Regions from separate parts of the Paenibacillus sp. N119s genome, predicted to be linked through region 3. Evidence: a T-box and tRNA genes for the amino acid it is inferred to sense, from the RefSeq annotation. Region 3 holds a T-box; the other regions hold tRNA genes.
The links. The T-box of region 3 lies ahead of leuS (leucine--tRNA ligase). A T-box ahead of a tRNA ligase gene usually reads a tRNA of that ligase, here a tRNA-Leu.
Positions count from the first base shown of each region.

Region 1: it encodes a tRNA-Leu, which carries the amino acid that the T-box ahead of leuS (leucine--tRNA ligase) is inferred to sense. The anticodon was not compared.
Region 2: it encodes a tRNA-Leu, which carries the amino acid that the T-box ahead of leuS (leucine--tRNA ligase) is inferred to sense. The anticodon was not compared.
Region 4: it encodes a tRNA-Leu, which carries the amino acid that the T-box ahead of leuS (leucine--tRNA ligase) is inferred to sense. The anticodon was not compared.

Region 1 covers NZ_JCAJRU010000144.1:3,749-6,885, forward strand. Annotated here, with positions in the region: gene AC5V8P_RS16390 (carboxymuconolactone decarboxylase family protein) at 41-370, shown strand; gene AC5V8P_RS16395 (YhjD family protein) at 505-1,038, opposite strand; tRNA gene AC5V8P_RS16400 (tRNA-Leu) at 1,246-1,330, shown strand; gene msrA (peptide-methionine (S)-S-oxide reductase MsrA) at 1,541-2,041, shown strand; gene AC5V8P_RS16410 (divergent polysaccharide deacetylase family protein) at 2,168-3,103, shown strand; gene AC5V8P_RS16415 (N-acetylmuramoyl-L-alanine amidase) at 3,078-3,137, opposite strand, start outside.
Region 2 covers NZ_JCAJRU010000002.1:27,710-30,846, reverse strand. Annotated here, with positions in the region: gene AC5V8P_RS00710 (hypothetical protein) at 1-393, opposite strand, end outside; cyclic di-AMP (ydaO/yuaA leader) riboswitch at 507-678, opposite strand; gene AC5V8P_RS00705 (glutathione peroxidase) at 1,143-1,628, shown strand; tRNA gene AC5V8P_RS00700 (tRNA-Leu) at 1,771-1,853, opposite strand; gene AC5V8P_RS00695 (urease accessory protein UreF) at 2,116-2,853, shown strand.
Region 3 covers NZ_JCAJRU010000004.1:2,608-5,744, forward strand. Annotated here, with positions in the region: gene leuS (leucine--tRNA ligase) at 1-1,442, opposite strand, end outside; T-box leader at 1,505-1,762, opposite strand; gene AC5V8P_RS01170 (class I SAM-dependent DNA methyltransferase) at 1,908-2,681, opposite strand; gene AC5V8P_RS01175 (CvfB family protein) at 2,685-3,137, opposite strand, start outside.
Region 4 covers NZ_JCAJRU010000106.1:12,529-15,665, forward strand. Annotated here, with positions in the region: gene AC5V8P_RS13650 (GNAT family N-acetyltransferase) at 1-465, shown strand, start outside; gene AC5V8P_RS13655 (N-acetyltransferase) at 458-901, opposite strand; tRNA gene AC5V8P_RS13660 (tRNA-Leu) at 1,283-1,370, shown strand; gene AC5V8P_RS13665 (helix-turn-helix transcriptional regulator) at 1,595-2,257, opposite strand; partial or broken gene AC5V8P_RS13670 (ABC transporter transmembrane domain-containing protein) at 2,738-3,137, shown strand, end outside.

The DNA.
Region 1 (3,137 bases), on a different contig from region 3:
GTAATAAAGGAAAACTCAACAGAGAGGGCGTGCTGTGTCAATGACGGTTATGGATGAAAAAGTACACGCATACAAGGATCAAATCAGCCATTTGGAAGATAAGTTGCCCGAGGTAGTTCATGCTTATCATCGTTTTACTGGAGAATGCTTTCAAGCCGGCAGTCTAGATGAAAAAACTAAGCAACTAATTGCGCTAGGTATTGGCTTATTTGCCAATAATGAGGTGTGCACGTTTTATCATGTGAATGAGGCTCGCTCTAAAGGAGCCAGTGATCAGGAGATTATGGAGGCCGTTGCTGTAGCTGCTGCAGTTGGTGGAGGACATGCTCTAAGCCAAGGTGTTACGCGTGTACAGAAGGCGCTGCATTAAATCGAATTATTCAAACAGATATATTCTTACTCGTAATAACGAACATAGACTGGCCTGAACATGATGGTTATGGAAAGAAGCTTCCGAGCACAGTTGGTGCCTGCGGAAGCTTCTTTTTGCGTGTAGTGCGGGGATTATGCTCTTTTGCTTGCAGCAAAAGCAGTAGGACGAGAGGAGTTATGCTTATAGGCAGAAGAGGATGTAACCCAGCTTCGCCCAACAACGCGTAGGGGTTTAGGGGTTGAGTTATTTGGTTCGGGGCGATATTTCTCGGGTAAAGGAAGAGCAACTGTATGAGGCATGGAGGTAGGGAGCCCGAGATAAGCTCGCATTCGTTCATACATTTCTTTGCGGAATGCGGGCATAGGCATACTGAACTGCTCTTTAGCGCCTTTATATATATAGGTGGCGTGAACGCCGGAGTGGTTTTGTTGTATGTCTAGAACACGAATCTGATACTTCTTAAATTCATGTTTAATTTCAGATAGCAGGATTCCGGTACGATCTATTCCTGCGTTAACCATTTCGACATAAAGATCAGGAGTTTTTAGCACGCCGCTTTCCTCAAGAATGAGACTGTCCCGCTCAAACACTTTTTGAATAAAGGTAAGAAGCAGATAACTTTTCACAAGAGAGCATTGATGCTGGCTAGTATCTGAAGAGATCATTACCATTCACCGCCTTAGGAAAATGTGATGATAATTCATAGTCATCGAAGTGAAGGAACCTATGTTCTCAAGAACTTATGTTCTTATATTAATGTACTATTCCTTTTTTATCAAGGATAAATAAAAGGTTTGACAACTTTATATGATCATGGTATGATCTATCTTGTCGCTAAGAAATTAATTTTTCGAGGTATACATCAAATATATGCGGTCGTGGCGGAATTGGCAGACGCGCACGGTTCAGGTCCGTGTGGGCTAACCCCCCGTGGAGGTTCGAGTCCTCTCGACCGCATCCATTAGAAAAAGGTTTATAGAAGTGCTCTTGTAGCACTTCTATAAACCTTTTCTTATATTTCGGGATGCCAATTTACCAGCAAGGATTTCAATATAAGAACTTGAACTTTATTCAAGTATATAAACAATTCTTTTATAAGTTTATCTTTTAAGATATGATTGGATATAACGCATTTCATGATGAAGCTATTGAAAGGTTGGATAAAAGATGGAGAAAGCAACTTTTGCCGGTGGATGCTTTTGGTGTATGGTGACTCCGTTCGAAGAGCAGCCGGGCATTCATAGTATTGTCTCAGGGTACACTGGAGGAACGATTCCCGATCCAACCTATGAACAGGTTAAAACAGGAACGACAGGTCATTACGAAGTGGTGCAGATTACATTTGAGCCTGAGCTGTTTCCTTATGAAAAGCTGCTTGAATTGTATTGGCCACAAACAGACCCTACTGATGAAGAAGGACAATTTCAGGACCGGGGCACACAGTATAAACCCGCTATTTTTTTTCATACGGAGCAGCAACGAGAGCTGGCGCAACAGTCCAAGGAACAGTTGGCGCAAAGCGGACGCTTTGATAAGCCGATTGTTATGGAAATTCTTCCGGCTACGATTTTTTATCCGGCAGAGGATTATCATAAGAAGAATGTAAAGCATTATAAGGAAGATCGAGCACAATCTGGTCGTGATGAATTTATCGACAAGAATTGGTAATCTGCTTGGATATCCGTTATTACCCACGACAAAGGCAGATCGGGGATCATCCCTGAGTCTGCCTTATACATATTTAGACGAGGTTACTCACACAATGAAGGGACAGAGAAGGAGGCTGACCCGCAAATGAGTACACGACGGAAGTTACAGATTAGAAATCTAATAAAAAAGGCCTTAAAGGCATCACGCAGACAGAAGGAGCCATCTTGTGCGCTTATACGCTCTGGGTGCTCTAGAATACAAAAAATTGTAGTACTTTGTATTTCAGTTTGTATGCTATTTATGGTCTGTAGAACTGCTGTTGCTGAAGCAATTGACCAACAAAACGAGCCGCAAAAGAAGATTGCTGTCATTATTGACGACCTAGGAAACAATATGAAAGGGACAAAGGAGATTTTAAACTTACCCGTTAAAATCACCGTTGCTGTAATGCCCTTCCTGCCTACAACCAAGCAGGACGCTATGGAAGCGCATAAGCGTGGTCATGATGTTATCGTTCATCTGCCGATGGAACCAAAGCAGGGCAGACCTGAATGGCTTGGACCTGGAGCGATCAAGGCTAATATGACGGATGAAGAAGTACGCGCCAAGGTGACGGAAGCAATTAAGGATGTTCCTTATGCCATAGGAATGAATAATCACATGGGCTCCAAGGTCACCTCAGACAAGCGTATTATGTCCGTTGTGCTTGATGTGTGTAAGGAACACGGACTATTTTTTGTGGATAGCCGTACCAATTATTGGTCAGTGGTGCCTGAACTTGCAGCTAAAAAGGGAATGCCCCCAGTGCGAAATGATATTTTTTTGGATGATGTTCATACTATCGCCCATGTGCAGCGACAGCTTGCCAAAGTGGTTGAATGGTTGGCTGAGCACGACACCTGTGTAACGATTGGTCATGTCGGCGGAGCAGGCTTGAAAACCTCTTCAGGACTTCATTTATCGGTTCCCAAATTAAAGGAGCATGCTCAGTTTGTTGGCATTAGCGATCTGGTGCGTGATGTATGGGGATGGACAGGTGATCCAGCCACTAATACTACCATACCGTCAGATGCGCAATAATACCTTCGGCAATAGCTTCAGCAATGTTTTTTTG
Region 2 (3,137 bases), on a different contig from region 3:
TCCGTTCAGCAAGAAACCCACCTCTCCGTTCAATGTGTAGATCACATGGTCCGCTCCCAATCCCCGATAAATTCCTTGTGGATTACAGCCGTGCGTAATAACATAGATCGGTTCTGATGTTAGTGGCCGACATATTTGCAGGAAACGGCAAGTCAAATTCAAGCTGTTTTCGAACAAATACACACTCCCAATTTCTTTACTAGGAAAATTCCATTTTCCCGCTTGCATCGTATTGATGCGCACAATGTGCTCCACACCCATTTTTTTGAGCTGTCGTTCCTCCTGGGTACTGTTTGTGAGAACTGCAAACGCCAATTTTTTGAACATGAGCAATTTCACAAAACTTCTGCCCGCTTCATTCGGTGCAGTGACAATAATTAACCGACCTTCCATCAGTAGCTCCTCTCCCGGTATAAAAAGACAACAAAAAGAAGCCGAAGGAAAAAGGCTTCCTCCGGCTTCATACATTCCATGATAAAATAAACCATGGCTGCACACGGCGGTTTGTTGCCTCTCCCTGTACGCTTACGAGGTTAGCTGTCGGATTCGGACGTGAGAGTCGCCCTATTTACGGCACTTGACCGAAAAATTCACCCCATGAGACACGCGGCTTTCAAAGCCGTACATGTTCGTTGGTTCCCCCGCTTTTGCAACTGCAAAATTCAGCGCTTTAGACAATTCGTTGTTGCTTCATTGTTGTTAATTTGAAATTACGTCTTGAATCATACACCCGTGCAAGGAAGACTGTAAAGCTCAACAGCAAGGCTATAAATCGACCTTTAGAGCATAAAAGATTAATAATAACGCTTACAACACATCTATGCTTCTCACATCTCTCGAAATCTCTATATTTCACCCCTTTTTGAAAATGAAAGGCATGTCAATATTGGCGTAGGGTAAGGCATGGTTGCTCCTTAATTGTAAAAAGGAAAGAAAATACGCTATATGTACCAGATAATTACCGATTAAACCCGTTTTTATGAGAAAGAACTCCTCAATTAGCCCCATTTGAAGCGCAATTTACCGTTTTGAACAAAAGATGATTTTACAATAGTTCAATGCCTGTATACTCTTCCTGGCTTGCAACCTCCCCTTGAGTTGTTTACAATTTAATTGTAGACTATTGAACGAGGAGGAATAGCATGAGCGTATATGAATATAATGCGCAGACCCTGCAAGGAGCGCAAATTCCTTTATCCACATATGAAGGGAAAGTTCTTCTTATCGTGAACACTGCCAGCAAATGTGGGTTAACCCCCCAATATAAAGCACTACAAGAGCTATACGACCAGTATCATGAACAGGGGCTCGAAATTTTGGGATTTCCCAGCAACCAGTTTGCCAAACAAGAGCCGGGTTCCAACGAGGAGATCTCCGAGTTTTGCCAACTCAATTATGGTGTGACCTTTCCGATGTTCGCCAAAACAGATGTCAATGGTGATCAAGCTCACCCTTTATTTCGTTACCTGACCCACACTGCTCCGGGCGTATTGGGCTCTAAAGCGATCAAATGGAATTTTACTAAATTCTTAATTACACGAAAAGGTAATGTATTTAAGCGTTATGCGCCGCAAACCACTCCAGATAAGCTTGCAGGAGATATTGAAAAGCTTTTGCAGGAAAACTGACAATCTTTCTTCATAACAGTTAACGAGCGATCCGTTGTCATGGGTCGCTTCTGTGGCGGGATGTATAAAGAAAGTTAACAAAAAAAAGCATCCCTTCACATAAAACGTGTCAGGATGCTCTTTAACTAGGTATTGCACATAATGCGGTCGAGAGGACTCGAACCTCCACGGGCGTACGCCCACTACCCCCTCAAGATAGCGTGTCTGCCATTCCACCACGACCGCATGTCATAATGTATTGAGGCAACAGATTTATTATACTCTCTCAGCAACAATTTGTAAACAGAAATATAATAATTATTTTATATGTTACTTTATATAACATATATGAGACATAAGAATATTTTATTTGACATAAAATATTCAATTATGTAAATATATATTACATAATTATTTAAGTTAACTCATTATAAACAATATTAAGTTAAATAATGTTACATAGGTATTCACTTCAAGGAGGCGAACCATCCTGCATAAAGGTAACCGATTGCTAAACTACGCATTATTGTTGGACCCTTCCCTACCCGTTGGTGGTTTCACCCGATTTCACGGACTGGAGGAACGTTTCCGCAATGGATACTTGAACAGTCTACAAGATCTGGAGCATTACATGCGGGACGAGTGGTATCCTCACATTACAACCCTTGACGGCATGGCCATCAAAAATCTGTATGTCGCCATCCAGCAGAATGACGGTTGGCGAATCGCCCTTATTGATAAAATGCTGTATACCCAACATCCTTCCTCGCAGCATATAAAAGAGTCGCGACTTTCCAGTCAGCGTCTGCTCAAGCTCACAAAGGCTCTCTATCCTTGGCTAGAATTTGACCAACTGGAAGACACACTCATTCAATACAAGGCAATCGGCACACTTGCTACTGTCCACACTTGGATTAACTTCCTCCTCGACACTGATATAGAACAGACCATTCACGGCTATTTTGCCACAGCGGTATCCTTCTGTGTCGAAGATGCCTTCAGACTGCTCAATCCTCCTTACGAGGAAAAAAATTCTCTTATTGCTCGCATGACCAGCGAGCTGCTCACCACCTGGAAGAAGTCTAACAAACCTAAGCCAAGCTCATTTCAGCGTCACCTTCTCCACAAACATCGAACCAAATCCTACATCACTCAGCCACCCTATATGAGCCAAAGTAGCCAATTGGATGCATCCAGGTCCCTTTCCTCCCCAGAGCTGTTTAAACGCCTTCCAGCATCCCTCTGATGCTTCATCTCACCAATCTAACAGTCATAATAAAAAATACTCTGTCCTTTCCTCAAGCGGCAGAGTATTTATTTATTCATCTATCCGAATTCACACCAATAACACTCTATAGCCGGATTATTTACACTTCATACACTTAATTAAGTATTTTTTAACGAAATAACGTATTTACGATTGTATAAACACGTATAAAAGTGTATCATAGTTTTAGATGGTTAATTCTAACATGTTTACTGATGATTATTATATCACACCAATTATTCTGCAAGAATCCGTAAGGGGCG
Region 3 (3,137 bases):
GTTTCTACCCAATCTGTCGCATTCGCCAGCGGGGATTCACCCGTACCAGAAGGCTTGATATTCTCCATCTCTGGCAGTACAAGCGGCAGTTGATCCTCAGGAACTGTTTTGATCGTTCCATCTTCCAGATGAATTACTGGAATCGGCTCGCCCCAATAGCGTTGGCGGCTGAACAGCCAGTCACGCAGACGGTAGGTTACTTTTCCTTGTCCCTTACCCTCAGCTTCGAGCCATTCGATCATTTTCGGAATAGCTTCCTCATTGGTAAGCCCATTCAGCAGGCCTGAATTGACATGCGGGCCATCCTCAGTGTATGGCTCTTTGTCCACATCTCCACCTTGAACGACCTCAGTGATTTTCAATCCGAACTTTTTGGCAAATTCCCAGTCACGTGTATCATGCCCCGGTACAGCCATGATTGCACCTGTTCCGTAGCCTGCCAGTACATAGTCTGCGATCCAGATTGGCAGCTTTTCGCCATTCACCGGATTCACGGCGTAAGCTCCTGTAAATACGCCTGTTTTATCTTTGGCCAGATCCGTACGCTCCAGATCGCTTTTACGAGCAGCTTGTTCACGATACTGTTGCACAGCGTCCTTTTGCTCAGGTGTAGTAATCATATCGACCAATTCCTGCTCTGGAGCCAGCACACAGTAGCTTGCGCCGAACAATGTATCTGGACGAGTTGTAAATACAGTGAGTTGCTCGTCATAGCCTTCAATTGGGAAATGAACCTCTGCCCCGGTAGACTTACCAATCCAGTTCCGCTGCATATCTTTAATACTCTCGGACCAGTCCAGTTCCTCCAGATCGTCAAGCAGACGATCCGCGTATTCCGTAATTTTCAGCATCCATTGACGCATTGGTTTGCGGATAACCGGATGACCGCCACGCTCACTCTTACCGTCAATTACTTCTTCATTCGCCAGTACTGTTCCCAGTGCTGGACACCAGTTTACAGGCACTTCAGCTACATAAGCGAGACCGCGCTTGTACAGCTGGATGAAAATCCACTGTGTCCACTTGTAATAATCAGGATCTGTGGTGCTAATTTCACGGTCCCAGTCATATGAAAAGCCAAGTGATTTGATTTGACGGCGGAAGTTGTTTACGTTCTTCACCGTAATTTCGCGCGGGTGCTCACCTGTATCCAGCGCATGCTGCTCAGCAGGCAGACCGAAGGCGTCCCAACCCATCGGATGCAGCACGTTGTAGCCGCGCATTCTTTTATAACGTGAAACAATATCTGTAGCTGTGTATCCCTCCGGGTGGCCTACATGCAGACCAGCTCCAGATGGGTACGGAAACATATCCAAAGCATAAAACTTCGGTTTGCCCGGCTCTTCCCCAGTGCGGAACGTCTTGTTCTCATCCCAATATTTCTGCCATTTTGGTTCAATACTTTGCGGTTGATAGCCGTGCTTCGGCTGTGTGTCTGTCATTGTCTTTTTCCTCCTCAAACGGTATGCAACAAAAAAACCTCTGCATCCCGTAGCGTGTCAGCGCTAGGGACGAGAGGTTATATTCCCGTGGTACCACCCTAGTTAGCAGAAAGCGTTCTTCGCGTTCTACTCCCTTTGCACCTGATAACGGAGGTGATCCGATGCGTGTTAATAACAGAAAGCCAACACTTATATAGTGCTTACCTGCGTTGGGCGCATATCTCCGAGGCGAGTTCGCTTTGCACTGTCAACCGGCTTGCACCACCCGCCGGCTCTCTACATGTCCAGACAAAACTACTATTCCTCATCAGCGATTGTTTAACCGTTAATAATGGCACTATTATATTGAAAACCACGAAAAAAGTCAAATAAGGCACTGTAAAGTGAATATATGAATGCAAAAAGACGCCCTTCATGTCTTCATGAAAAGCGTCTTTCTTTTTATGTTAGCCAAATGAATACTAGCTATTTTACAGCGACATAAAACAGTCTCGCCGCGTCATCTTCTGCTTCTACCCATTCAAAATCCGCATATACCTTTACATCGCGAAAACCCGCTTTGGACAATTCTGCCTTCATCCAGTCTGGATCGTAAGCCCGCTGTACATGAATTTCCTCAAAACGCTGGTACAGATCACGACCTTCTTGTTCTGCTTTCGCAAAAATACTGAGATGATGTTCAATTTCGCAACGGGGAGTGTCCAACGCACATGTCCAAATATATGAGATGGAGCGTTCATCCAATACGAATGGTTGTTCTTCGTCATAACGCAAAAATGTCTGGGGATGATGCACATCAAATAGAAAGGTTCCACCAGGCTTCAGACCAGCATACGTTCTACGAAAAGTAGAAATGATATCTTCTTCCTCAAGTAAATAATTCAGGCAATCGCAAAAAGAAATGACAGAATCCACAGGCTCCGGTAAAATCCACTCCCGCATATCCTGTTGTATCCAGCGAACGCTTCCCTCACGAAACAATCGCTGTCCCTGAGGAGAGTTTTCCATTTTGCGACGGGCTACTGCCAGCATGTCTGAGGATAAATCGATGCCAGCTACCTCAAAACCCGAGTTAACCAGTGGAATCGTAATTGAGCCCGTACCGCAGCCCAGTTCGGCCACTGTATGTGGCATACCGTATTGGTCCCAAGCCTGCCGTGCAAAGCGCAACCAGTCAGGATACGGCATGTCCTGCATAAGCTCATCGTACACATAAGCAAACTTACGGTAAGACGCCATCTTTTATTCCCCATTCCCGTCCTTCGGTTTAGGCATTTTCTCCACGAGGTAAGTCCAGTTTTCCTTCTGTGTAACCAGTCCATCCTTCATCAACTTGCCCATCGCACGCTTGAAGGCGGATTTACTGATACCAAACCGTTGCTTGATAATATCCGGCGGCGTCGCGTCAGAATATGGCATGCCCCCACCCGGTCGTTCCTTCAAAAAGGCAATCAACCGATCCGCATCCTCATTACGGCCTACTTCCTTGCGTGGCGCCATTGCCAGATTGACCCGGCCGTCCTCGCGAACAAGCGTGACCCGTACCTTAACCTCCTCGCCCAAGCGAAGCATACGGTTACGTTCCGAGGAATGAATCATTCCTATTGCACCAAAACCAAGCACACCACCGTCCACCAGGACGAATGTGCCCATCTGAAGCGGCTTGTATACCGTCGCCTGCACCCACGTATTGAG
Region 4 (3,137 bases), on a different contig from region 3:
TCTTCTTTTCCCGCATCAGAATGCAGGACGTTTGAGGGTCAAAAGGCTCTATTGAAGCATCCTAGCTATCGCATCATCACTGAAAAGAATGAGCAGGGCAACATAGTGGCTTTTTTGGCGGGCTGGGAATTCGAGCATTTTCGGTTTGTAGAGCACGTTGCGGTAGATCCACGTATACGAGGTGGTGGATTAGGCAAAAAGCTCGTGAGTAGATTTATCTCACGGTCTGATCAGCCGGTAGTGCTGGAGGTTGAGCCGCCAGTGGATGAATGGTCACATAGAAGGATCGGCTTTTACGAACGTTTGGGGTTTCATCTGAACCATTTTGAATATGTACAGCCCCCTTTAAGAGAAGGACAGGCTGATCTGCGGCTTCAGATTATGAGCTATCCAGATGCGTTGGCTGAATCGGCGTTTGCTCCGTTTAAAGAGATTTTATATACCGAGGTATATGGGCTTAAGTAAGAGAATGTTTTGTCCAAGCCATCACAAATTCCTTCTCATCCGTTTCGGTATCCACAGCTTCTGCTTGGATGATAAATCCGTTTTTAGTATAAAAGTTAAATGCTTTTCTGTTGGACTGGTATACCTTTAATTGAATTTCCTCATGCTGTTGCTTAACCCAATCTAATAGTAATTTACCATAGCCTTTTCTTTGAAAACCAACACGTATAAACAGAGCAGCCAAGTATCCATCCAACATGGAAACAAAGCCGCCAATCGTAAGATCATCTTGTATAATAACGTAGTTTTGAGCGAGGGGAAGGTACTTGTTCTCCATCTCGGCAGCTTGAGATTTCCAATACTGCGGAGCAATAAAATGGTGGGCTTCTATAGAAGCATCCAGCCAGATGACTACCAGTTCTTTTAATTCTTCTACTTTCGCAGGTCTAATCGACATTGTAACGCCTCTTTTCACATTATGTAATCTTATCCTTAATAAGTTATGATGTTGAGATAAAAAAGGCCGTCCGTAGACGGCCTTTTTACCCGTGGCGCTTAATTAAAGCCATGATCCGTATCCCGCGCCTCCGTCAACTCTGTAAATTAGAGAATAACGGATCGGGTAAGGGATACGCTCAACATATGGTTATTGATGTTGACGCACCTCCTTTCCTGATACATTCATCCTACCATATTTGGTTGGTGATATCCAGTGATTGTCTTATTTTGACTAGCATTATTCATAAAAAATATAATATAAAATGCCTTGCTTTTAAGCTTTATTCAAGATATAATCTTAATTACGGTAATTAAAGACATTGCCACCATTACATAGTATGCGGTCGTGGCGGAATTGGCAGACGCGCACGGTTCAGGTCCGTGTGGGCTAACCCCCCGTGGAGGTTCGAGTCCTCTCGACCGCACCAATTTAATTATGAACAAGCTCTTGAGTCTCCTCTCGCGGAGATTCAGGAGCTTTTTTGTTACTCGAAATTTGCAAGGTATTGCTCATCACTTAAGCCGAAGATTGTGGAACCTGATACGCCTTAAATTATGCTTTTTCAGGACGAGCGGAAAATGCTGAGTTATATAACCTATCTTAACCGGATCTCCCTTCACGACTTCAAACAAATCGTTTATAAAACTATACTTACTTTTGTACAATTTTAATATAACGATATATGGTAGCTTCTGATGTTTTTAATTGTTCGGCTACTTCGCTAACAGCACCTTTTAATAGAAAGATCCCGAGATTGTTCAGTTCGTTAACAATCCCAATTTTTTCCTCTTGATTCATACGCTCCGGTGGGACCTCTTTCGCGGAAATAACTCGTGCAATGGAGCTCAGCGTTAAATCTTCAATAGGCAAGTTTAACGGATCTACTTTAGATGAACCCAACGCATTATGTTTTTCCGGATCTCCAAGCAAATGTCGAGTAATATAATGAGCGGCGTCCATAATGTTTTGATAAGGCTGCAGGTCAGTATTAATACATAGTACTCCGATAACATCGTTACGTTCATTGCGAATAAAGTATGCCGAAGACTGGTATCTAATTTTTGATTTGGATATTGCCTCGTAATTGGTCACAAAGTCAGCATTATCACCATGATTTTTTAAGATTTGTGAGACAAAACCTGTTACTGGCCCACCAATTTCTCGGCCACTAATGTAATTGTTTCGTATCGCCACGATGGAATGCTCAGGGTTAGTTACGTCATGAAGCACAATTTCATTGTTTTCTCCTAAAATATGGGCCAAGAAATCTACCAAGGGAATATATTTATTAAGAATTGTTTGGTTGTTAGACAACGATAGTCCTCCTACTTTTCATATAATGGTCTAAGACCAATATAAGTATATAGTTTATTACGATTCTGTTCACTAAGTTATTTTTAAAAAAGATTTTGGTTAAAAAACAGTCTTAACATCTTGTTGCTCAATGTTTTGTAGCAGCTTAACAAAAACCGACCTTAATTTAATGATAAGGTTGGTTTTTCTTTTTTATTCTTGTTTCAAGCCATGTATTTATTAGGGGACAGATTGCATACCTAAAGCAACAAAATAGAATGCATCAATCTAACTGACATGAAATTAACACAATTTGTTATATATATTCCGGATTATGTAAAGAAAAGTGTAGACATCGTAATAAAAATTTATTACAATACAAAAAAGATTTTAAAAAGGTGATTTTGCATTACTCATTTTTAAAAACAATTTCATGTTCACTGCAACTCATGGAAGTCAAGATGTCATGGTTTAGAATGCGAAAAGGGGTAATGAAATCATATGATTGGAAAAGTAGAAGTTAATCAAAGCATTAAGTTGGAACAACCCAAAAACCCGAACAAAGGAATATGGAAGCTTTTTTTGAAATTATGCATGAAAGCAAGGCTGCCCTATGTCTGGATTATCGTTTATTGTTTAATCAGCATATTTAACACGAAATTGTATCTTCTGATCCCCAGCAAAACCGGTGAATTGTTTGCAGGCAATGTTTCCGTGCAGCTCATCACGGTCATTATTGTTTCCCAGATTGCAATGAGTCTGATCGGCCAGATTAACGGCTTATTTGAAAGTCTTGCTAAAGCAAAGATTGACCGAAATTTCAGAAATGTCATATGGGACAAAGTACTTAAGCTTAAACCCGATTATTTTGACAAATTTCCTGCAAGCAGCTTGATTAGCA